DNA from 4 places in the Pseudomonas sp. LBUM1668 genome. Region 3 is predicted to be linked to each of the others. Evidence: predicted binding sites of a transcription regulator. Region 3 holds the regulator's gene; each other region holds the start of a gene.

Region 1 (5,636 bases), 1.2 Mb from region 3:
AGCGATGAATGCCGCTGAAACGGCCACTCTGCACTCAGGCGAGTGTTTCAGGAATGGACACTTTGCCCCCAAAACAGGGTGAAACAGTGGGGCAAGTGACCCATCAGGCGGTTTACTCGGCCAACAGCTTTGCGACTGCCGCAAAGGCTTGCACCTGGCGCTCGGCCCAGTCGCCGTGGATGATCTGGCACGGTTGCCGATGCTGCGCCAGCCAATCGCGCGTGGCCTGGTAGAACGCCAGGCGCTGATCAAGGTCCGGTTGGCAGCGCTGACCGTCATCGGTCCAGTCAATTCGTTCCGGGGACAAAAGAAGGTGCAGGTCGTAATGGCGCGCCAGCAACTCGCCTTCCAGCCAGTCCGGGCACGCGCCAAACAGGGTCTGGCTCCAGAGAATATTGCTCAACAGGTGGGTGTCGAGAATCAGCAGCGACGGTTGCTGCGCCCGCGCCTGATCTTCCCATTGCAGTTGCCCGCGGGCGATCTCGGGGATGTCGGTCAGGCAGGTGTCACGCGGGTTCTGCTCGATAAACCAGCGCACGTACTCGTCCACCCGCAGACCGCCAAACTGTTGCTGAAGGCCCGCCGCCAGCCAGCTCTTGCCAGTGGATTCCGGACCGGTCAGAACCACGACCTTCATGTGCGCAATGCCGGGTCGGCGCGCCATTCGCGCCAGCCTTGAATGGCAATCACGGTGAACAGTGCGTACAGGCCCGCGGTGAGGTAAAGCCCCTTATAAAGGAACAGCCCGACAAAAATCACATCGAGCACGAACCACAGCGCCCAGCATTGCAGGCGTTTCTGCGCCATCCACAACTGCGCGACCAGGCTGAACCCGGTGAGCGCCGCGTCCAGCCACGGTTGCGCAGCGTCAGTCCAATGCGCCATCGCAGCCCCCAGCAACACGCTGCCAATTGCGCCGACACTCAGGCCAAGCGCAATCGAGCGAGCATCCAGGCGGGTGACTTGTCGCCCGTCGTGCATCGTCCCGGCGCGCGTCCATTGCCACCAGCCATAAACCTGCAGCGCGGCGTAGATCACTTGCAGCAACATGTCCGAATACAGCTTCACTTCAAAGAAGATCCAGCTATAGAGCAACACCATGACCAGCCCGATCGGCCAGCACCACGGATTCTGTTTGACCGTCAGCCACACGGCAATGACACCGAGAGCGGCGGCAAACAGTTCAAGCCCGGACATGTGGGTTCCTTGGGGGGGAGTTGAAAGAGGGGGCGGATTGTACTGTATTCGCCAGAACACTGAAGGACCCAAGGAGCGAGCTTGCTCGCGAAAGCGTCGGCACACTCAACAATGATGCTGAATGTTGGGCCCTCATCGCTGGCAAGCCAGCTCCCACATGGATTTTTTGCGGTGCTCAGCCTTTGTGGCACGCCGACAAAGCCTGCCAACTCCCACATGGATTTATTTAGTGCTCAAAATGATGGCGCTGCACAAAAACTTGTGGGAGCTGGCTTGCCAGCGATAGCGGTGGGTCAGGCGACATCTCTACCGACAGATCCACCGTTATCGCGAGCAGGCTCACTCCTACAGGAGAATGGCGTTAGACGCGGAACTGGCGCAGCAGGCCGTTGAGTTGTTCGCTCAACTGGCCAAGTCTTACGCTGGCCGCACTCGACTGTTCTGCCGCCACGGCCGTGCTGTGCGACAGACCCGCCGCTTGAGTAACGTTCTGATTGATGTCCTCGACCACATGCGCCTGTTGCAGCGTGGCGCTGGCAATCGATGCGTTCAGGCCATTGAGATTGCGCAATGCCTGGCCGATGGCATTCAGGCTCGCGCCGGCCAGCCCAGCCTGTTCAATAGTCAGTTGCGACGCCTTGCTGCTGTCACCGATAACCTTGACCGCTGCCTCGGAATGATTTTGCAGGCGTTCGATCATCGACTGGATTTCCGCTGTCGACTTCTGCGTACGCTGCGCCAGCAAGCGCACTTCATCCGCCACCACGGCAAATCCACGACCCTGTTCACCGGCCCGTGCTGCTTCGATGGCCGCGTTGAGGGCGAGAAGGTTGGTTTGCTCGGCGATCGAACGAATCACCTCCAGCACACTGCCGATCTGGGTACTTTCGGTGGCCAGGGTGCGAATCACCTCGACCGCTTGGTCAATGGTGCCCGAGAGCTTGTCGATCTGTTGCAGGCTGCCGTCGATATTGATCTGGCCCTGTTGCGCCTGCGCCTCGGCATCACGCATTTCGGCGGCCGCATGCTCGGCGTTTTTCGCCACGTCCTGCACGCCGTAAGTCACCTCGTTGATCGCGGTGGCGACCAACTCCATTTGTTGCGACTGTTGCTGGCTACGTTGTTGGGCCTGCGAGGCATCGTTGCCCAGTTCGCTGGACGATTGACCGAGCGCGCTGGCCGACACCTGCAACTCACCGATCACCCCGCGCAATTTGGCGGTAAATGCATTGAAGTGGTGAGCCAGTTCGGTGACTTCATCCTTGCCGTGGGTGTCGAGGCTGCGGGTCAGGTCGCTTTCGCCGCTGGCGATGTTGGCCATGGCGTTCACGGTCTCCTGCAAGGGGCGCACGATGCTGCGCGCGATCAGGATCACCAACAGCGCCATGATCACGGCGATCACCAAGCCGATAACGGTGGCCTTGATCATCTGGCTCTTGAATTCGGCCTGCACGTCGTCGACGTAAACCCCAGAGCCAAGCACCCAGCCCCACGGTTCGAACAATTTCACGTAAGAAGTTTTCGCCACCGGCTCACTCGCGCCAGGCTTCGGCCAGCGGTAGTCGACCATGCCGGCGCCCTTGGACTTGGCAATCGCGACCATCTCGTTGAACACCGCAAAGCCGTCCGGATCGCGGATCGCCGACAGGTTCTGGCCTTCGAGCTTGGGGTTGGTCGGGTGCATGACCATTACGGGCGTGAGGTCGTTGATCCAGAAGTAATCGCTCTGGTCATAGCGCAGGCCACGGATGGCGGTGAGGGCTTGTTTCTGCGCGGCTTCCTTGGTCAGCGTGCCGGCGGTTTCCAGGTCATGGTAATAGGTCAGCAGGCCGCTGGCGGTCTGCACCACATGCTGGGTTTTCTGGGCTTTGGCGTGATACAGGTCATCGTGGATCTGCTTGAGCATCAACACGCCCAAGGTCAGCAACATGACCACTGCCACAATCAAGATGAGCCACAAGCGTCGGCTGATCGACACACTGCGCAAGCTGTTCATAACGCTGTCACTCCGGATTCTTTTTCTTGTAATAAACGACCGCCAGCATCCAACCACGATTTCGTGAGCGGGCATACGCGACCCAAGTCGGATAACGCGGCAGCGCTATTCAGGCTTGTCTGTTAGGATTTCGGCCCCGCGCGTGAAAACCTGAATCGAAGTTGCTATTTCACGGAATTTTGACCCTTTCGTAGGGATCCTGTGCGCGCGGAATCGGTCCAGCATTAACCAGCTACGCTGATCGCAGTGAACGTAAAAAAATACTATCGGGGCATGCCGGCGTGCATCGCTCTTTGGGGGATTGATGGATCTTTGGACCGCCTTGCAGGCATTGATACTAGGAGTTGTAGAAGGGCTGACGGAGTTTTTGCCCATTTCCAGTACCGGACACCAGATCATTGTTGCCGACTTGCTCAACTTCGGCGGCGAACGGGCCATGGCGTTCAACATCATCATTCAGCTCGGCGCGATTCTCGCGGTGGTCTGGGAATTTCGCCGCAAGATTTTCGACGTGGTCATCGGCTTGCCGACCCAGCCAAGTGCACGGCGCTTTACGGCTAATCTGCTGATCGCATTCTTGCCAGCCGTGGTGTTGGGAGTGATTTTTGCTGATCTTATCCACGAATACCTGTTCAACCCGATCACCGTGGCGGCCGCGCTGGTGGTGGGCGGGGTGATCATGTTGTGGGCCGAAAAGCGTCAGCATGAAGTGCATGCCGAGACGGTCGATGAAATTCGCTGGAGCGACGCGCTGAAAATCGGCTTCGCGCAATGCCTGGCAATGATTCCCGGCACCTCGCGTTCCGGCTCGACGATCATTGGCGGCCTGCTGTTCGGCCTGTCGCGCAAGACGGCTACCGAGTTTTCTTTCTTCCTCGCCATGCCGACCATGGTCGGTGCCGCGGTGTACTCGGGCTACAAGTATCGGGATCTGTTTGTGCCGGCGGATTTTCCGGTGTTTGCCATCGGTTTCGTCACCGCGTTTATCTTCGCGATGATCGCGGTGCGCGGCTTGCTCAAGTTCATTGGCAGCCATAGCTATGCGGCATTCGCCTGGTATCGGATCGTGTTCGGGCTGGTGATTCTGGCGACGTGGCAGTTCGGCTGGGTGGACTGGACGGCGGCCAAGGCATGAATGATTCGCGCGCCCGCCGACCCGAAGGTCGGCCGTCCGGTGGCAGCATTCAGAACCTGAAACTGAAGCTGGTCGTTCTGTTGATCGTCTGCGCGTTGCCGTTGGCCGGCTCGCTGTCGATGTGGCTGAGCGGCATTTCTCTGGTGCCGCTGGCGGCGTACGGCATCGTCAGCGTGTTGGCGTTCTTCATGTACTGGGCAGACAAACGCAAGGCGCGCACCGATGCGTGGCGTACGCCGGAAAACATCCTCCATGCCGTGGAACTGGCTGGCGGTTGGCCGGGCGCGCTGATTGCCCAGCAGGTATTCCGGCACAAGACGCGCAAGGTGTCGTTTCAAATGCTGTTCTGGGTGATTGTCGCGCTGCATCAGGTGTTCTGGATCGACCAGTTGTTCCTTGGCTCGAATCTGCTAACCCTGCTCTAACCCCACCGCAAACCCCCTGTAGGAGCTGCCGAAGGCTCGGGCCGCGATCGGACGATCTTTTGATCTTAAAAGACAAGATCAAAAGATCGTCCGATCGCGGCCCGAGCCTTCGGCAGCTCCTACAGGGAGTGAGTTACAGAAGTAGGCCAACCCGGGTTTTCTTCGGCAACTTGCTCACCACCAACTGATGCGAGCGTTGCAGCAACCCCTGCAATTCCTCGGTGCCCAGCGGGTAGGGTGGGTGCATGATGATCCACTGTGCCCGGGCCAGATAGGGCGCCGGATGAATCCCCGGTCGATCGCAATGACCAAGAAACAGGTCCTTGTCGACCTTGAACGCCAGCGAATCCCCGCGTAAACCCTGCAAGGCAAACATCTTGTTGCCCGCAATCGAAAACACCCGCACGCCACCCCACTTGTAGTCCTCGCGCGCGCCGGGCAAGGCCAGACAAAACGCGGCGACGTCCGCTTCGCTCATTTTTCCCTTGCTCATAACAACCGCTCCCCACAGGCATTGAACGACTCGACCAGGTGATCAATCCACGCACGCACCGCCGGCATGACCCCACGCCGATGCGGGTAAACTGCCTGCAGCCAACCGCCGGGCAGCGACCACTCGGGCAGCAATTGCACCAGAGCGCCGCTTTCCAGCTCCGCTTCGCAAAACATCATAGGCAGCATCGTGAAACCCTGGCCGGCCAGTACGCAGGCCTTGCGCACGACAAAATCGTCGATGCCCAGCCGTGCTTCCATGCTCAGTTCGAAGCTGTTGCCCTGCTGATCGAGTAAACGCAAGTGCACCAAGCGATCGGCCTCCAGCGCCCCGAGCACCGGCAGGTTCTTCAGCTCTTGCGGATGGCTGATCGACTGGCCTTGCATGAAT
Region 2 (5,636 bases), 2.7 Mb from region 3:
CGCCTTGACGGCCCAGCGACCCGGCCCTTTCGGGTCGAAGTAACGTTGCAAGCGATCAGGCGACAAGCCACGACCGATTGCCAGGCTGTCGTACTCGCCGGTCTTGCAGTTGTTCAACATGAGACCAGACAGATCCGTGGCAACGATCTGCACGCCCATCTTCAACTGGCCGAGATTGCTGCGCTCGAACTCGTCGATCGACATCGACAGCGAGTACGGTTCCTGACCCGAGGAACACGCCGCCGACCAGATCCGCAGACGCTGGTTGGGAGCGGCCTTGATGGCTTCGGGCAGCACCTTGTTCTTCAAGACTTCAAACGGATAGGTGTCACGAAACCACAGGGTTTCGTTGGTCGTCATGGCATCGACCACCTGCTCGCGCAAACCGCTGCGCGGCTGGGTCTGGATGCGCTGAACCAGCTCACCCAGGGACTTGATGCCTTGCACTTCCATCAGTTTGTTGAGACGGCTCGAGACCAGGTATTGCTTGTTTTCACCGAGCAAAATGCCACAGGCTTTTTCCAGGAACACCCGGAACTGTTCGAAATCCAAATTACCCGTAGACAATGATGCCGCCTCTTAAATCGTGTTGACCGCCAGGGGCAGAAGGCCCCTAGCTGATATCTGCTGCTTTGATCCGGTCGACTACCCGGGATGCCAGGTCATCAGGACGGAATTTGGCCAGAAAGTCATCGGCACCGACTTTCTTGACCATCGCCTGATTGAACACTCCCGACAACGAAGTATGCAGGATGATATGAAGCTTTTGCATGCGTGGGTCGCTGCGGATTTCCGCCGTCAGGGTGTACCCGTCCATCTCCGGCATCTCGATGTCGGAGATCATCATCAGGAACTCTTCTTCCGGCTTCTTGCCCTCGTCGACCAGCTTGCGCAGGTAATCCAGCGCCTGCTTGCCGTCGTTCAACGCCACGACTTCCACGCCAACCGTCTGCAGACACCGCGAGACCTGCTTGCGTGCCACCGACGAGTCATCGACTGTCAGCACCCGCAGCGACAACGCTTTGGTCTGGGTCTCGACATCGACCACGCCGACCGAAATCGCTTCCGGCGTCGGTGCGACTTCCGCCAGCACTTTCTCGACGTCGATGATTTCGACTAACTGATTGTCCACCCGAGTCACAGCGGTCAGATAATGATCGCGACCCGTGCCCTTGGGCGGCGGATGAATCTCTTCCCAGTTCATGTTGACGATGCGCTCCACCGAGCGGACCAGGAAACCCTGGGTCTTGGTGTTGTACTCCGTGATGATCACGAACGGGTTGTTCTTGTCTTTCAACGCACCTGAGCCGGTCGCCATTGCCAGATCAAGGATCGGAATGGTCGCCCCCCGAATACTTGCCACCCCGCACACGACAGGACTGGACTTGGGCATCAACGTCAGCGACGGGCATTGCAGCACTTCCCGAACCTTGAACACGTTGATCCCGTAGAGTTGCTGACCGTCAAGACGGAACAACAACAGCTCCAGGCGATTCTGCCCTACCAGTTGCGTGCGCTGGTTCACCGAATCCATTACACCAGCCATGCCAGACTCCTAAACCAACGCCAAGTGTTGTTGCGACGCACATTCATTGCTAAACGGCACGGCGCTTGCTTTTTAACTCGTATGAACGCTCAAACGACATTTTTCCGACGCCTGACATCTTCCCTCCGCAGAGGGCTTTGCGCGGTGTCCGCCATTTATTGCTGTTTCGCTGGCAGCCCTGCCATTGCTGATGCGGTTACCCTGCCTGACATGCTTATCGGCGTCACACAGGGCTTTCTTGAGTTCACCGTAGAAGACTATCTGGCAACCAGTCAAACGGAAGGCCGCTACGAAATCGAAGTGAACCAGCTCGACCCCCGCATGCGCATGCCCATGTGCGACAAGGAATTGACAGCCTCACTGGAGAGTCCGGCACGTCCTTTGGGCCGGGTAACGGTCAAGGTTCGCTGTGAGGGCGCCTCCCCCTGGACCGTGTTCGTACCCGCTCAAGTCCGCCTGTTTCGCGAGATTGTGACCACTACCCGCCCCCTCAAGCGCGCCGGGATTATCGAGCCTCAGGATGTGGTTTTGCGCGAGCGCGATGTCAGCACAATCAACCAGGGTTTTTTGACGTCGGTAGACGACGCGATCGGGCAGAAATTAACCCGACCAACGGTAGCCGATCAGGTCATTACCCTGGTGCATCTGGAACAGGCGGAAGTTGTGCGCAAAGGCGATCAAGTGGTCATCACCGCCCGCAGCGGGACGATGGCCGTGCGCATGCCCGGCGAAGCCTTGGCCAACGGCGGCCTGAGGGAACAGATCCGGGTGAAAAACCTCAACTCGCAACGGGTCATCAAGGCGCAAGTCGTCGCGCCGGGCCAAGTGGAAGTCGCCATGTAGAAGCCCTCGTGAGAAAACTGGCGCGGACCCCGTCGCTTCCCTAAACTGTGCCGCAGCAGGACACGCGCCGGCGCATGCAGACTCATTCGCAAATGGGCCTAAAGTTTTCCAGGGGATAGCCGAAAACATGGCAAGCGTCCAAATTCCCAGAGGTTTTTATCATGGTCATCGATTTCAGCCGTTTGAACAGCTCCTCGTCACTTACGGGCAGTACGCGTACCAGCAACGCCAAGGAAACCGCCGAAAACGGCACCTCAGCGCCGCTGAATACCCCGGCCGAATCGGCCAGTACCGCTAAAAGCGGGGAATCGGTACACCTCAGCAATGAGGCTCAACAGTTGCAGAAGGTCACTGACAAGCTGCGCGATCAACCTGCTGTCGACAAAGCCCGTGTGGCCGAGTTGAAAGCCGCGATTGCCGATGGCAGCTATAAAGTCGACAGCAACCGTGTAGCCAGCAAACTGCTCAACTTCGAAGCCCAGCGCTAGGCCTTCGCCTGCGCCAGGCTTTTGGACGCTTAAAACCCAAGGCCAGCCATGCACGACACTAATTTACTGCAACTGATCAACGACGACTTTGCTCCAGCTCAACAATTGCTGGAGTTACTGCAAACCGAGGCCCTCGCCTTGCACGGTCGCGACATGCCCTTGCTGGAAGAAATTCTGGCGCGCAAACAGGCATTGATCATTCTGCTTGAACAGCATGGCCGCAAGCGCAGCGAAATCCTCGCCAGCCTGAACCTGCCGACTGACCGCACAGGCCTCGAGCAACTGGCCAGCCAGTCGAGCATTGGCGAGCAGTTGATGACGCAGGGCGATGCCCTCACTGACCTCATCAGCCAGTGCCAGGCAGCCAACGCCAAGAACGGCCAGTCGATCCAGATCCAGCAGGCCGCGACATCCAATCAGTTGAAAATTCTCACCGGGGGCGAACCGCCAGCGCTTTATGACGCCAGCGGCACTTTCGCCAGACCCGTCAAGCCGCGCACCTTCAGCCAGGCGTGAGCCATTCGCACTATCAACACGCGGAACATGCTGGCAAAATGCTGGCCATTCATCGTCAAATTTTGTCTGGAGATTGAGAGAACGTGCCAAACGCCCTAAGCGCGGATGATGCTCCGCAGCCACCTAAGGTGCTCACCACGCCCCTGGAAATCTCCAGCAACCTGCGTCAACTGCAAGACAGTCACGACCCGCTGATCATCACGTTCCATGAGCGCAGCCAGCGCTTCCAGAGCTACCTGATCAAAGTAGACCGCGACAGCGCCTCGATCGCTCTGGACGAAATGATCCCGCGTGACGGCGAACGCTTTCTGCTGGCCGGTGAACCGTTCAGGGTTGAAGGCTTCCATGATGGCGTACGCATTGCTTGGGAATGCAACGGTACGCTGAACATCGAAGAATCCGACGGCGACCGCTTTTACACCGGCGAGCTGCCGACCGAAGTGGTTTATCACCAGCGCCGCAACGCGTTTCGCGCAGCACTGAAACTGACCGACCTGGTCAGCGTTGAACTGGGTGGCGAAAAGCTCAAGGCGCCGATCCAGGGCAAACTGCTGGATATTTCCGCCACCGGTTGCAAACTGCGCTTTGAAGGCGACATCACTGACCGGCTGCAACTGGGCCAGGTCTACGACCGCATGATCGCCCCGCCACTGTTCGGCAATCAGCCGATTTCCGTCGAACTGCGCTATCTGCACTTCGAAGAAAAACTCAACATCACCTTCGCCGGCCTGCGTTTCCACAACATCAGTGGCCCGGCCGCGCGCAACGTCGAGCGTTTCGTCTATCAGTTGCAACGTGAAGCACGGCGTTTCGACAAAGACGATATGTGAGTCGTACGCGCCAATAAAAAGGGCAGTCACCTCGCGGTGACTGCCCTTTTTTATGTCTGCCAAAGGATTGAAGCGCTAGGAAATCCCTGTGGCGAGGGGATTTATCCCCGATGGGGCGCGAAGCACCCCCAAGAACCATTCAATGCGGTGTATCAGTGAGATCAGGTCAAAAGGATTTGGGCCGCTGCGCAGCCCATCGGGGATAAATCCCCTCGCCACAAAAGCCTGCGCAACTCCGAAATCCTCAGTTGCTTGCTCTGCCTTATTCAAGGCCTGGCACCGCTGATATCCGGTGTTGGTTTTTCGCCGTCGTCATCGGGGCTTGCTTCTGGCTCAGATGGAGATTCAGGCTCTGTTTCAGGCTCCGGCTCTGGTTCCGGCGACACCGGATTCTGCATCTGCTCCTGCACCACCTGCTCATCCACTCGCGGATCAAGCGCAGCGACCAGCGGCGAACTCGACATGCTGTCCGGCATCGCCACGTGATGCAGCGGCGCGTCGTCGACCTGATGCAGATTGGTCACCGCTTTCGGGCGGATTCGCCACACCAGCACCAGCGCAAAGAAGCTGAAGAACGCATACAGGCTCTGACTGCCGAGAAACTTCATCAGTACGCCCGCCAGCAATGGCCCAATACTCGCACCCACCCCGTAAGTGACCAGCAGCATCGCCGTCAGCGACACGCGCCGATCACCTTCGACGTGGTCGTTGGAAAACGCCACCGCCAACGGATACAGACAGAACTGCACCAGCGAGCAAAAGAAGCCGACCACGAACAGCACCTCCAACGGCACCTGCGGCATGATCGCCAATGGCAACGCCGCCACCGCAAGGAAACCGGCGAAGCAACGGATCAGCAGCGCGCGGTCATAACGATCAGACAGCCAGCCCAACGGCCACTGCACCAGCAGCCCGGCAAAGATGCAGCTACCCATGAACAGACCGACCTGCTCGGTCGACAGCCCCTGCTGCGACGCATACAAAGGTGCCAGACCGTAGAACGCGCCGATGATCAATCCCGCACCGAGCACCGTGCTCAACGACTGCGGCACGCGCTTGATAAAGAAGCGCGGCTCCATCGGTGCCGGATGCAGTGGCGCCGGGTGAATCCGCCGGGTCAGCGTCACTGGCACCAGGCACAGGGCAAAGCACAGCGCGACCAGCATCAGCAGTTCCAGACCCAGACCCGGGTGCATGACCAGAATCAGCTGACCGAGCACCAGCCCCAGGTACGAGGCAATCATGTAGCCGCTGAACACCAACCCACGTTGATTGGCATCAGCCTGCTCATTGAGCCAGCTCTCGATCACCATGTATTGGCACATCATGCCCAGACCGACGATGGTCCGCAGCACCAGCCACGCCGGCAACCAATCGACCATGCCGTGGCCAAGTACCGCCGCACCGACGATC
Region 3 (5,636 bases):
AACCGCGACGGCATCAGCCGCTTGCGGCTCGGCCAGGCGCGCCAAAGCGGCCAGCAGTTCAGGCGTAGCCGCCGTAATCGGGCTGCGCTCGCGCACTTCGGTGAACATGCCGTTCACCGCATCCAGTGCTTCGAGCACAACGTCCATCAGTTCTGAATCAACGCGACGCTCACCCTTTCGCAGGATGTCGAACACGTTTTCGGCGATGTGACAGCACTCAACCAGCTCATTGAGCTGAAGGAAGCCGGCGCCCCCTTTTACAGTGTGGAAACCGCGAAAAATTGCGTTGAGCAGATCAGCATCATCCGGGCGGCTTTCCAGCTCGACCAATTGTTCTGACAGCTGCTCAAGAATCTCGCCGGCCTCAACCAGGAAATCCTGAAGGATCTCTTCATCGGCGCCGAAGCTCATTAAGGGGGTGCTCCTAACAGGTCTAAAAACCTAAACTTCAAAATCCAAGGCTGGATAGCAAATCGTCCACATCGTCCTGACCGGACACAACGTCTTCTCGTTTATCGGCATGAATCTGCGGACCTTCACCCTGCGAGAGATGTTTTTGTGGATCTTTTTCAGCGAGCATCGCCGCACGGTCATGTTCGATGCCCGCAAAGCGGTCCACCTGACTGGCCATGAGCACGAGTTTGAGCAAATTGCTTTCGACTTCGGTGACCAGTTGGGTCACACGCTTGATCACCTGACCGGTGAGGTCCTGATAATCCTGAGCCAGCAGGATGTCGTTCAGATTGCTCGACACCGCACGGTTGCCCGTGGTGCTGCGTGACAGAAAACCGTCGACCCGGCGCGCCAGTTCGCGGAACTCTTCAGCTCCGACCTCACGACGCATGAAACGACCCCAATCGGTACTCAAGGACTGGGCTTCCTCAGCCAGACCATTGACCACCGGCGTGGCGTTTTCCACCAGATCCATGGTGCGGTTGGCCGCGGCTTCCGTCAGCTTGACCACATAGCCCAGGCGTTCGGTGGCGTCGGTAATTTGCGACACTTCCTCGGCCTGCGGCATGTTCGGATCAATCTGGAAATTGACGATCGCACTGTGCAGTTCACGTGTGAGCTTGCCAACTTCCTGGTACAGGCCACGGTCACGGGTCTGATTGAGCTCATGGATCAATTGCACAGCGTCGCCGAACCTGCCCTTTTCAAGGCTTTCGACCAGTTCGACCGCATGTTTTTTCAGGGTCGATTCAAAATCGCCCTGTGAAGATTCGTTGTGGTCCATAGCTCCCCCGTGGCGCAGTTTCTCAACCGATGCGTTCGAAAATCTTCTCGATTTTGTCTTTCAACGCCTGGGCCGTGAAGGGTTTCACCACATAGCCGTTTACACCGGCCTGGGCTGCTTCAATGATCTGTTCGCGCTTGGCTTCAGCGGTCACCATCAGCACTGGCAGGTGCTTGAGTTTTTCATCGGCGCGCACGTGACGCAGCAGGTCGATACCGGTCATGCCCGGCATGTTCCAGTCCGTTACCAGAAAGTCGATGCTGCCGCTGTTGAGAACCGGAATGGCGGTAATGCCATCGTCAGCCTCGACGGTGTTGGTGAACCCCAGATCGCGCAGCAGGTTCTTGATGATCCGCCGCATCGTTGAGAAGTCATCAACGATGAGGATTTTCATGTTCTTGTCCAATTCGACCTCCAAGCAGTCTTAAACGCGCCCAGCACCTGGACGCGCCATTTCATTCAATCCGGCGTAACACTCAAAGACTGTCTGGAGCACAACAGAGCAAGACCGGTGCCGTTCATCACCGCACCAGCCTCGTTCGCAGTGTCCCCACACTGCCTTCAGCGCGCTCGCCACTCCCCCAAACGCCCCCGCAAACGGGCCGCGCACTGGCTGTGTAACTGGCTGACCCGCGACTCACTGACGCCAAGGACTTCACCGATCTCCTTGAGGTTCAGCTCTTCGTCGTAGTACAGCGCCAACACCAGTCGCTCACGCTCCGGCAAATTGGCAATCGCGTCCGCCAGCGCTGCCTGGAAGCGTTCATCTTCCAGATCGCGTGACGGCTCAAGATGAGCACTCGCGCCATCCTCGTGCAGCCCTTCGTGTTCGCCGTCCTGCAACAGGTCGTCGAAACTGAACAGGCGGCTGCCCAAGGTGTCATTCAAAATCCCGTAATAATCATCGAGACTCAATTGGAGTTCGGCCGCAACTTCGTGATCTTTAGCATCACGGCCGGTTTTAGCTTCAATCGAGCGAATTGCGTCGCTGACCATACGGGTATTGCGGTGAACCGAGCGTGGCGCCCAGTCCCCTTTGCGCACTTCGTCGAGCATCGCGCCGCGGATTCGAATGCCCGCGTACGTTTCGAAACTGGCGCCTTTGCTGGCGTCATATTTGGTCGAGACTTCGAGCAGGCCGATCATCCCGGCCTGGATCAGGTCTTCGACCTGCACACTCGCCGGCAACCGTGCCAGCAAGTGATAGGCAATGCGTTTGACCAGTGGCGCGTAACGCTCGATCAACTCGTACTGCGCATCACGTGCCGACTTCTTGTAGTAGTTCATACCGCTTGCGGTCATATGACAGGCCCTGCCGTTTGCTGCACGAGGCGCTCGACGAAGAATTCAAGGTGGCCGCGCGGGTTGGCAGGCAGCGGCCAGGTATCGACCTTCTGTGCAATTGCCTTGAACGCCAGAGCGCACTTGGAGCGCGGAAAGGCTTCGTAGACCGCACGTTGTTTCTGCACGGCCTTGCGCACGCTTTCGTCGTAAGGCACGGCGCCGACGTATTGTAGGGCCACGTCAAGGAAGCGATCCGTGACCTTGGTCAACTTGGCGAACAGGTTGCGCCCTTCCTGCGGGCTCTGCGCCATGTTGGCCAGGACGCGGAAGCGGTTCATGCCGTAATCGCGGTTGAGCAACTTGATCAGCGCGTAAGCGTCAGTGATCGAAGTCGGCTCGTCGCAGACCACCAGCAACACTTCTTGCGCGGCGCGTACGAAACTGACTACCGAGTCACCAATACCCGCAGCGGTGTCGATCACCAGTACGTCGAGATTGTCGCCGATGTCGCTGAACGCCTGAATCAGACCGGCATGCTGAGCCGGGCTCAGATGCACCATGCTCTGAGTGCCCGATGCGGCAGGCACGATGCGAATTCCGCCCGGGCCTTGCAACAGCACGTCGCGCAATTCGCAGCGGCCTTCGATCACGTCGGCCAAGGTGCGTTTGGGCGTCAGGCCCAACAGAACGTCGACGTTCGCCAGCCCCAGATCGGCGTCCAGCAGCATGACCCGACGGCCAAGCTCTGCCAGCGCCAGAGACAAGTTCACTGACACGTTAGTCTTGCCGACGCCACCTTTGCCGCCGGTCACCGCGATCACCTGTACGGGATGCATGCTGCCCATGTTATTTCTTTACCTTGTCTTGCATAGACGGAGGCCACATTACTGGCTGCGCGTTCACAAACGGAACAATGCATGGCAGACCATCGATGTAGGTACAAAAACGGTTCATGATTACCTCAGCCTACCTGCTTGGTCGGGCTGTGATAGATATCAGCGAACATGTCAGCCATGGCTTCTTCGCTGGGTTCTTCCTGCATTTGCACGCTGACGGCGCGGCTGACCAGTTGATGACGGCGCGGCAGATGCAAATCATCCGGAATCCGTGGGCCATCGGTCAGATACGCGACCGGCAATTCATGACTGATCGCCAGGCTCAACACTTCGCCAAGGCTGGCCGTTTCATCCAGTTTAGTCAGGATGCACCCGGCGAGCCCGCAACGCTTGTAACTGTGATAAGCGGCGGTTAGAACCTGTTTCTGGCTGGTGGTTGCCAGCACGAGATAATTTTTTGAACGGATGCCACGCCCGGCCAGACTTTCGAGCTGCATGCGCAGTGCCGGATCGCTGGCCTGCAGGCCGGCGGTATCGATCAGCACCACGCGTTTGCGCAGCAGCGGGTCCAGGGCCTGCACCAACGACTGACCCGGATCGACGTGCGTTACCGGCACGTTGAGAATCCGGCCCAGGGTCTTCAGTTGTTCCTGCGCGCCGATGCGGAAGCTGTCCATGCTCACCAGCGCGACATTCTGCGCGCCGTACTTGAGCACGTAACGGGCAGCAAGCTTGGCCAGCGTGGTGGTCTTGCCCATGCCGGCAGGGCCGACCATGGCAATCACACCGCCCTCTTCCAGCGGCTCGACTTCCGGTACGGCAATCATCCGCGCCAGGTGCGCCAGCAGCATGCGCCAGGCCTGACGCGGTTCTTCGATATCCGTGATCATCGCCAGCAGGTCGCGCGACAACGGGCCGGACAGGCCAATCCGTTGCAGACGGCGATACAGGTTGGCTTGCGCTGGGCGGCTGCCCTGCAGCTGATTCCAGGCGAGGGTGCCGAGCTGAACTTCCATCAGCTCGCGCAGGCTGTTCAATTCAAAACGCATCGAGTCCAGTGCGCGCGGATCAATCCCGCCGGACGATTGCGCAGGTGCCGGGGCCGGACGCGCCGGGGCCGCATAAGTCGGCTCGCTCAACGGTTCGGCAGCGGTCAGCGGCAGGCCGGCGGTCATTGGCAAACCGGCGAACAACTGGCGATTGGTGTCGCCGTCGGCCTCGCCACGCAGGCTCAATTCGGCCTGAGCGGTGACGATGCGCGACTGGGTCTTGCGCAGCTCGTCTTCGAGTTCCATGTTCGGAACCCGTGGCGCCAGCGCCGACAACTTGTAATCCAGCGCCGCCGTCAGTTCGACGCCGCCGGCAATGCGGCGGTTGCCAATGATGGCGGCATCAGCGCCCAGCTCATCACGAACCAGCTTCATGGCCTGACGCATATCGGCGGCGAAAAAACGCTTAACTTGCATAAACCACTACCTCAGCCGTTGGGCCCTACTGTCGCAACGATCGTCACTTGCTTGTTGTCCGGTATTTCCTGGTAGGCCAGCACGTGCAATCCAGGGACTGCCAGGCGGCCAAAGCGCGAGAGCATCGCGCGGATCGGGCCGGCTACCAAGAGGATCACCGGCTGACCTTGCATTTCCTGCCGCTGCGCCGCTTCGATCAGCGAACGTTGCAGCTTCTCGGCCATGCTTGGCTCCAGCAGAACGCCCTCTTCCGAGCCTTGTCCTGCCTTCTGCAGACTATTGAGCAATATCTGTTCCAACCTTGGCTCCAGAGTGATAACTGGCAGCTCAGACTCAGTGCCTACAATGCTTTGGACGATTGCGCGAGATACGCCGACCCGCACAGCGGCCACCAACGCGGCGGTATCTTGACTCTTCGCGGCGTTGTTGGCGATGGCTTCGGCAATGCTGCGGATATCGCGTACCGGCACATGTTCGGCCAGCAACGCTTGCAGCACCTTGAGCAACTGCGACAACGACACCACGCCCGGCACCAGCTCTTCCGCCAGTTTTGGCGAGCTTTTGGCCAGCAATTGCATGAGTTGCTGCACTTCCTCGTGGCCGATCAGCTCGCTGGAGTGCTTGTACAGAATCTGATTCAAGTGCGTCGCGACCACGGTGCTCGCATCCACAACGGTATAGCCCAGCGATTGCGCCTGCGCGCGCTGGCTGATTTCGATCCATACCGCTTCCAGACCGAAAGCCGGATCTTTGGCGTTGATACCGTTGAGCGCGCCGTAGACCTGGCCGGGGTTGATCGCCAGTTCGCGATCC
Region 4 (5,636 bases), 1.1 Mb from region 3:
CCGGTGTTCAAGACCAACGTCTCGCAGTTCATTTCCCTGCGCGAAGTCTCGCCGCTGATCCCCAAGGAGATCCTGCGCAAACTCCCCGAATGGTTTGCCGAAGCCGAGTCGGTTTTCCCGCTCGATCCCAGCTACGAACCCACCGAAGCCACTTTCAATCCGGAACACGGCGAAGTCTTCGCCCAGCTGCAAAAGTGCAACCGCCACAGCCTGATAGAACCGATGGACGCCGAGCATATGTATTACGCCGCCATTCATTCCACCGGCTGCCGCCTCACCGCCCTCGGCGCCTACTACCGCGAACTCGCCCTCAAAGGACATTTCTGATGCCAGTCTTTATCAGCTACCGCCACATGGATCGCGCCCACGCGATGGCGATCAACAGCCGCCTGATCAGGGCCAACATCAAGACCTACCTTGACGTGCTGGACCCGGAATCGCAGACCACCGACGACATCACCGGGGTCATCACGCGCAACATCACCGAGTGCACGCACTTGCTGGCGGTGGTTTCGGAAAAAACCGCGTTGTCGTGGTGGGTGCCGTTTGAGATCGGCGAGGCGACGATCAGCAATCGGCGGATCTGTTCCTTCAGGACCGGGCCAGCGGAGTTGCCGTTGTATCTGGACAAATGGCCGAAGCTGAGCACGGAGAGTGATCTGGATTTCTTTATTGATGCGTATCGTGAGGAGGTGTCGAACAAGCGGTCGATATCGTTGGAATCGATGAGTGAATCCGTCAAGGGCACCTACAAACGCAATGCCGACATGTTCCACGAACAACTGAAGAACCGGATTCGGCGCGGGTTCTGAAACATCGTCACCCTTGATGCCCCTCACCCTAACCCTCTCCCGGAGGGAGAGGGGACTGACCGAGGCGGATGTTCGAGTTACGCCGACGTGAAAGACCGAGTCGAACTCAGGTCTTGAACCGCATGAAGATCGGCTCCCTTTCCCCCTCGCTCCCTGGGGGGAGAGGGCTGGGGTGAGGGGAAAGATCCAACGAACACAACGAAGCACAAGCCGACAGACACAAAAAAGCCGCGATCATCTCGCGGCTTTTTTGTGAATCACTGCTTCGGCGCGGGGGCCGGTGCAGTGGCCGGTGGCGCTGTTGGCGCTGTTGGCGCTGGCGCCGTACTCCCCTGCTCAGCCGGTTTGGGCGCAACGTCGTCGAACAGGTTCAGCCGTTCGCGCAGCTCGTGGGCAGGCACCGGCTGCTGATCCGCCGGCAAGGCATTCGGGTCGACCGGGGTTGCCGGCGCGGCACCGTTCTGACCTTGTTCGGCCGGCTTCGCAGCGTCGGGGCCTTGCGCACCTTCGATGGCCGCCTGAGCCTTTTTGGTCAGCACCACGATATCGATGCGACGGTTGACCGGGTTGAACGGTTTTTCCTTGTCGAACAGTGCCGACGAAGCGTAACCGACCACCCGCGCCACTTGCGCGTCGGGATAACTGCCCGCGATCAGCGCACGCCGTGCAGCGTTGGCGCGGTTGGCTGAAAGCTCCCAGTTGCCGTAATCGCCGGTACCGATATACGGCTTGGCATCGGTGTGGCCGCTGATGCTGATCTTGTTCGGCACCGCTTTGATGGTGTCGGCCATGGCTAGCAGGATGTCTTCAAAGTACGGCTTCAGGCGCGCAGAACCCGAGTCGAACATCGGCCGGTTCTCGGCGTCCATGATCTGGATGCGCAAGCCGTTCGGCGTGATCTCGAAGAGGATCTGGTCCTTGAATTTCTGCAGTTGCGGGTTCTCGTCGACCTTGTTCTGCAGTTCTTGCAGCAACAGTTCCAGGCGTTCTTTCTCGACCATTTCGGCCATGCCTTCGACTTGCTCGGTGTCGACGGTGACCTTGTCCGGTTGCGGCTGGGACTTCACCTCGGGGTTAAGGGTGTTCTCCGGCGCCAGCGTCGGCGTACCGCCCAGATCGATGATGTATGGCGTGCCGCTTTCGGAGAAGCCGACCGGGTCTTTGAAGTAACCGGCGATAGCAATCTTCTGCTCCGGCGTTGCAGTGGACAGCAGCCACAGCACCAGGAAGAACGCCATCATCGCCGTGGCGAAGTCGGCGAAGGCGATTTTCCATGCCCCGCCGTGGTGCCCGCCGGCTATGCGCTTGACGCGCTTGATGATAATCGGCTGATTATTTTCCATGACTTAGCGACCGCGAACCGCTTGTTCGAGCTCGGCAAAGCTTGGACGGTGGGCCGGGTACAGAACCTTGCGACCGAACTCCACCGCCAGCGATGGCGGCATGCCGGAAGCGGAAGCCACCAGCGAAGCTTTAATGGCTTCATACACGTTCAGCTCTTCCTTGGCATCGTGGGCCAGGGAATGCGCCAACGGACCGAAGAAGCCGTAGGCGGCGAGAATACCGAAGAAGGTACCGACCAGTGCCGCACCAACGTGCAGGCCGATGGATTTCTGATCGCCTTCACCCAGGGAGGCCATGGTCACCACGATACCGAGTACCGCCGCAACGATACCGAAACCCGGCATGGCGTCGGCAATGCCGTTCACCGCGTGGGATGGGTGCTCGAGGTCTTCCTTGAGGCTGTACAGCTCCATGTCGAACAGGCCTTCCAGCTCGTGCGGAGCCATGTTGCCGGAGGACATGATGCGCAGGTAATCGCAGATAAACGCGGTCATGCGTTCATCTTTAAGCACCGCCGGGTACTTGGCGAAGATCGGGCTCGCGGCGGCATCTTCGATGTCGCCCTCGATGGCCATCATGCCTTCGCGGCGGCTCTTGTTGAGGATCTCGTAGATCAGCCCCAGCACTTCCAGATAGAAAGTGTGGGTGAAGCGCGAACTGAACATGCTCAGGGATTTCTTGAGCACGTGCATCGTCATGTAGCTGGGGTTCGCCTGGAGAAAAGCGCCCAGTGCAGCACCGCCGATGATCAACACCTCGAAAGGCTGGATCAGGGCGGCAATTTTGCCGTGGGAGAGCACGTATCCGCCGAGCACGCTCGCGAATACGACGATGATGCCGATAATTTTAGCCATAGGTAGAAAGTACTTATTTAAGTCGGGTTCAAGGTCATATTCGGAAGTTAAAAAATCTCTTCTTCTACTTATCGGCAAAACTGCGCCAGACTATAGCCAGTTCAGGCGAAAAGCCAATTTAGCCCATGCCGGGCGCGTCTACAGTCAGTGAAGATCTTGTCCAGACATGGCTAATGAAACGAACGTCCCACACGCACAACCGACCACACTCGACGGCTGGGTAAAACTGCTCGACAGCGTTCTACTGCCCGTACCGCAGGAGGCGCACGACAAGGTCTGCCGCGCGATCCGCGACAATCGCAGCTCGCTTCGCGACATCGCCGACCTGATGCAAGACAGCCCGGCCCTGGCCTTGAGCATCATCCGTGAGGCCAATCGTCACACCCACGGCAACATGGCCACGCCGGCAGAAAATCTCGAAGTGGCGATCAATCGCCTCGGCCTCGCCCGCACCGAAGAATTGCTCGCGCGGCTGCCCGCCGTTCCGCAGATGCAGATCCCCAAGGCCCTGCGCCAACTGCAAATGATCAGCCAGCACGCCACGCAACAGGCCAACGGTTTTTTTGCTAGTCGCCTGGCGCGGCTGTGGCAGGACATTCATTGGGGCAGCCTGTTGTTCCTCTCGCCGCTGTGGCCGCTGGCGCTGACTTACCCGCAATTGCTTGAAGAGTGGGAGCTGCGCGTTATCCACAAGGGCGAATCGGCACGCACCGTCGAGAAGCAATTGTTTGGCGTGCGTCTGCTGGCAATCGCGCAAGCACTGGTGGCCGTCTGGCACCTGCCAATCTGGGTGCAACAGGGCTATAAACTGCTGCTCAGCGAGCACCGAGAACTGGTCAAAGTGTTGCGCATCGCCCGCGACAGCGAGCATCCGCTACGCCAGCAAAACCGTCTGGACGATGATCCGACTCTGCGCCGCTGGCTCAATCAGCCAGCCAATACCGTGTTGCTGGCCAACGGCCTGGCGCTGTCGGCGCAGCAGGCGTGGGACAGCCCGCACAGCGAGCGCTGGCAGTACCTGACCAGTCTTTATCTACAGATTTCGATGGACGAGGTGCAACAACAGCTGCACCAGCAAGCCGCCAACAGCGCGCGCCAGCATGCGATGCCTGACTTGTGGCACCCGGCGGTGTCGTTGCTGTGGCCGTGGGGCACGCGTCGCTTGCCCGCTGGCATGCTGCCTGCGGCGGCGCCCAATGCCGAAGATTTGACCCAGTGGCGCCGGCAATGCGCCGAATTACTGGCAGAGCCGAGTCGCTTCACCAATGCCATGAGCCTGACCGTCGCCGCCCGCGACGCGCTAGTGGCCAGCGGCATGCGGCGGGTGATGATCCTGATGGCTGATCGCACGCAGTCGAACTTGCGCGTGCATCAAACCGTTGGCCTGCCGAAAGAAGCTGCGGCGCTGAATTTCGTCGTCAGCCAGAGCAAGGTCCTGCAACGACTGCTCGCGCAGCAGGCACAGGTGCGGATCAATCCAGAGAACAACGCGCAATTCTCCGCATTGTTGCCGGCGGGCCTGCGCACGTTGTTCCGTGGCGAGCATCTGTTCCTGCGCTCACTGGTCAATAACGGCCGGGTGATCATGATCGTCGTCGCCGATCAGGGCGGCGGGCCGTTCGCCGATATCACCGTACAAGCCTTTGGCAAAACCGCGCAGTGCATCGAAAAAGCCCTGCACAGCTTTAGCAGCCGTGGCCGATGAGGCTGCGCTACAATCCCCCCCTTTGTGCTCTGGAGACCTCACATGTCTGACTTCTCTGGCTTGCCGCTCGTTATCGAACCGAGCGACCTGCTCCCTCGCCTCGATGCCAGCGAACTCATCCTGGTGGACCTGACCAGTCCCGCCCGCTATGCCGAAGGTCATCTGCCCGGCGCACGCTTTGTCGATCCGAAACGCACCCAGCTCGGCCAACCGCCAGCACCGGGCCTGATGCCGGCGAAAGCCGATCTGGAAGCGTTGTTCGGTGAGCTGGGGCACCGCAAGGACGCGGTCTACGTGGTCTACGACGACGAGGGCGGCGGCTGGGCCGGGCGCTTCATCTGGCTGCTCGACGTGATCGGTCACGACAAATATCACTATATAGATGGCGGTCTGCCGGCGTGGCTGGCGGAAGGTTCGCCGATGTCGATCCAGGTGCCACCCGCCGTCGGTGGGCCGGTCGCGCTGACTCTGCATGAAGAGCCGACCGCCACTCGCGAATACCTGCAAAGCCGTCTCGGCGCTGCCGATCTGGCGATCTGGGATGCACGCGGGCCGCTGGAGTATTCCGGCGAGAAGGTTTTGGCTGCCAAGGCAGGCCATATTCCCGGCGCGGTCAATTTCGAATGGACTGCCGGCATGGACAAGGCGCGTCAGTTGCGCATTCGCACTGACATGCCGCAGATCCTCGAAGACCTGGGGATCACCAAGGACAAAGAAATCATTACCCACTGCCAGACCCATCACCGGTCGGGCTTCACCTATCTGGTGGCCAAGTCCCTCGGTTATCCGCGGGTCAAAGGCTACGCCGGTTCCTGGGGCGAATGGGGCAACCACCCTGACACGCCAGTCGAGATTTAAGGTTTTTAAGGACAACTAATGAAAGAGCGTCTGTTTATCCTCAGCCAGTACCTGCTGCCTCAT

Evidence for each region. The regulator FliA, encoded in region 3, starts transcription of late flagellar genes. The targets are predictions, from matches to a motif close to CTAAAGTTTNNNNNNNNNNNGCCGNTAA.
Region 1: a site for FliA is predicted at 3,321-3,348, ahead of ACA061_RS13135 (methyl-accepting chemotaxis protein). Genes of this name have one in related genera too.
Region 2: a site for FliA is predicted at 2,488-2,515, ahead of flgM (flagellar biosynthesis anti-sigma factor FlgM). Genes of this name have one in related genera too.
Region 4: a site for FliA is predicted at 3,079-3,106, ahead of motA (flagellar motor stator protein MotA). Genes of this name have one in related genera too.

The regions. Positions count from the first base shown of each region.
Region 1 is NZ_CP166787.1:2,917,192-2,922,827, forward strand. It holds gene ACA061_RS13125 (AAA family ATPase) at 113-637, opposite strand; gene pnuC (nicotinamide riboside transporter PnuC) at 634-1,197, opposite strand; gene ACA061_RS13135 (methyl-accepting chemotaxis protein) at 1,559-3,193, opposite strand; gene ACA061_RS13140 (undecaprenyl-diphosphate phosphatase) at 3,498-4,328, shown strand; gene ACA061_RS13145 (DUF1294 domain-containing protein) at 4,325-4,753, shown strand; gene ACA061_RS13150 (MmcQ/YjbR family DNA-binding protein) at 4,887-5,246, opposite strand; gene ACA061_RS13155 (LysR substrate-binding domain-containing protein) at 5,243-5,636, opposite strand, start outside.
Region 2 is NZ_CP166787.1:4,398,057-4,403,692, forward strand. It holds gene cheR (protein-glutamate O-methyltransferase CheR) at 1-567, opposite strand, end outside; gene ACA061_RS19835 (chemotaxis protein CheV) at 614-1,546, opposite strand; gene flgA (flagellar basal body P-ring formation chaperone FlgA) at 1,628-2,389, shown strand; gene flgM (flagellar biosynthesis anti-sigma factor FlgM) at 2,551-2,877, shown strand; gene ACA061_RS19850 (flagella synthesis protein FlgN) at 2,926-3,393, shown strand; gene ACA061_RS19855 (flagellar brake protein) at 3,477-4,223, shown strand; gene ACA061_RS19860 (MFS transporter) at 4,490-5,636, opposite strand, start outside.
Region 3 is NZ_CP166787.1:1,677,381-1,683,016, reverse strand. It holds gene ACA061_RS07530 (chemotaxis protein CheA) at 1-411, opposite strand, end outside; gene ACA061_RS07525 (protein phosphatase CheZ) at 449-1,237, opposite strand; gene ACA061_RS07520 (chemotaxis response regulator CheY) at 1,260-1,631, opposite strand; gene fliA (RNA polymerase sigma factor FliA) at 1,799-2,539, opposite strand; gene fleN (flagellar synthesis regulator FleN) at 2,536-3,366, opposite strand; gene flhF (flagellar biosynthesis GTPase FlhF) at 3,483-4,823, opposite strand; gene flhA (flagellar biosynthesis protein FlhA) at 4,835-5,636, opposite strand, start outside.
Region 4 is NZ_CP166787.1:554,409-560,044, reverse strand. It holds gene ACA061_RS02470 (caspase family protein) at 1-327, shown strand, start outside; gene ACA061_RS02465 (toll/interleukin-1 receptor domain-containing protein) at 327-812, shown strand; gene motB (flagellar motor protein MotB) at 1,070-2,155, opposite strand; gene motA (flagellar motor stator protein MotA) at 2,159-3,010, opposite strand; gene ACA061_RS02450 (HDOD domain-containing protein) at 3,177-4,715, shown strand; gene rhdA (thiosulfate sulfurtransferase) at 4,758-5,573, shown strand; gene asd (archaetidylserine decarboxylase) at 5,592-5,636, shown strand, end outside.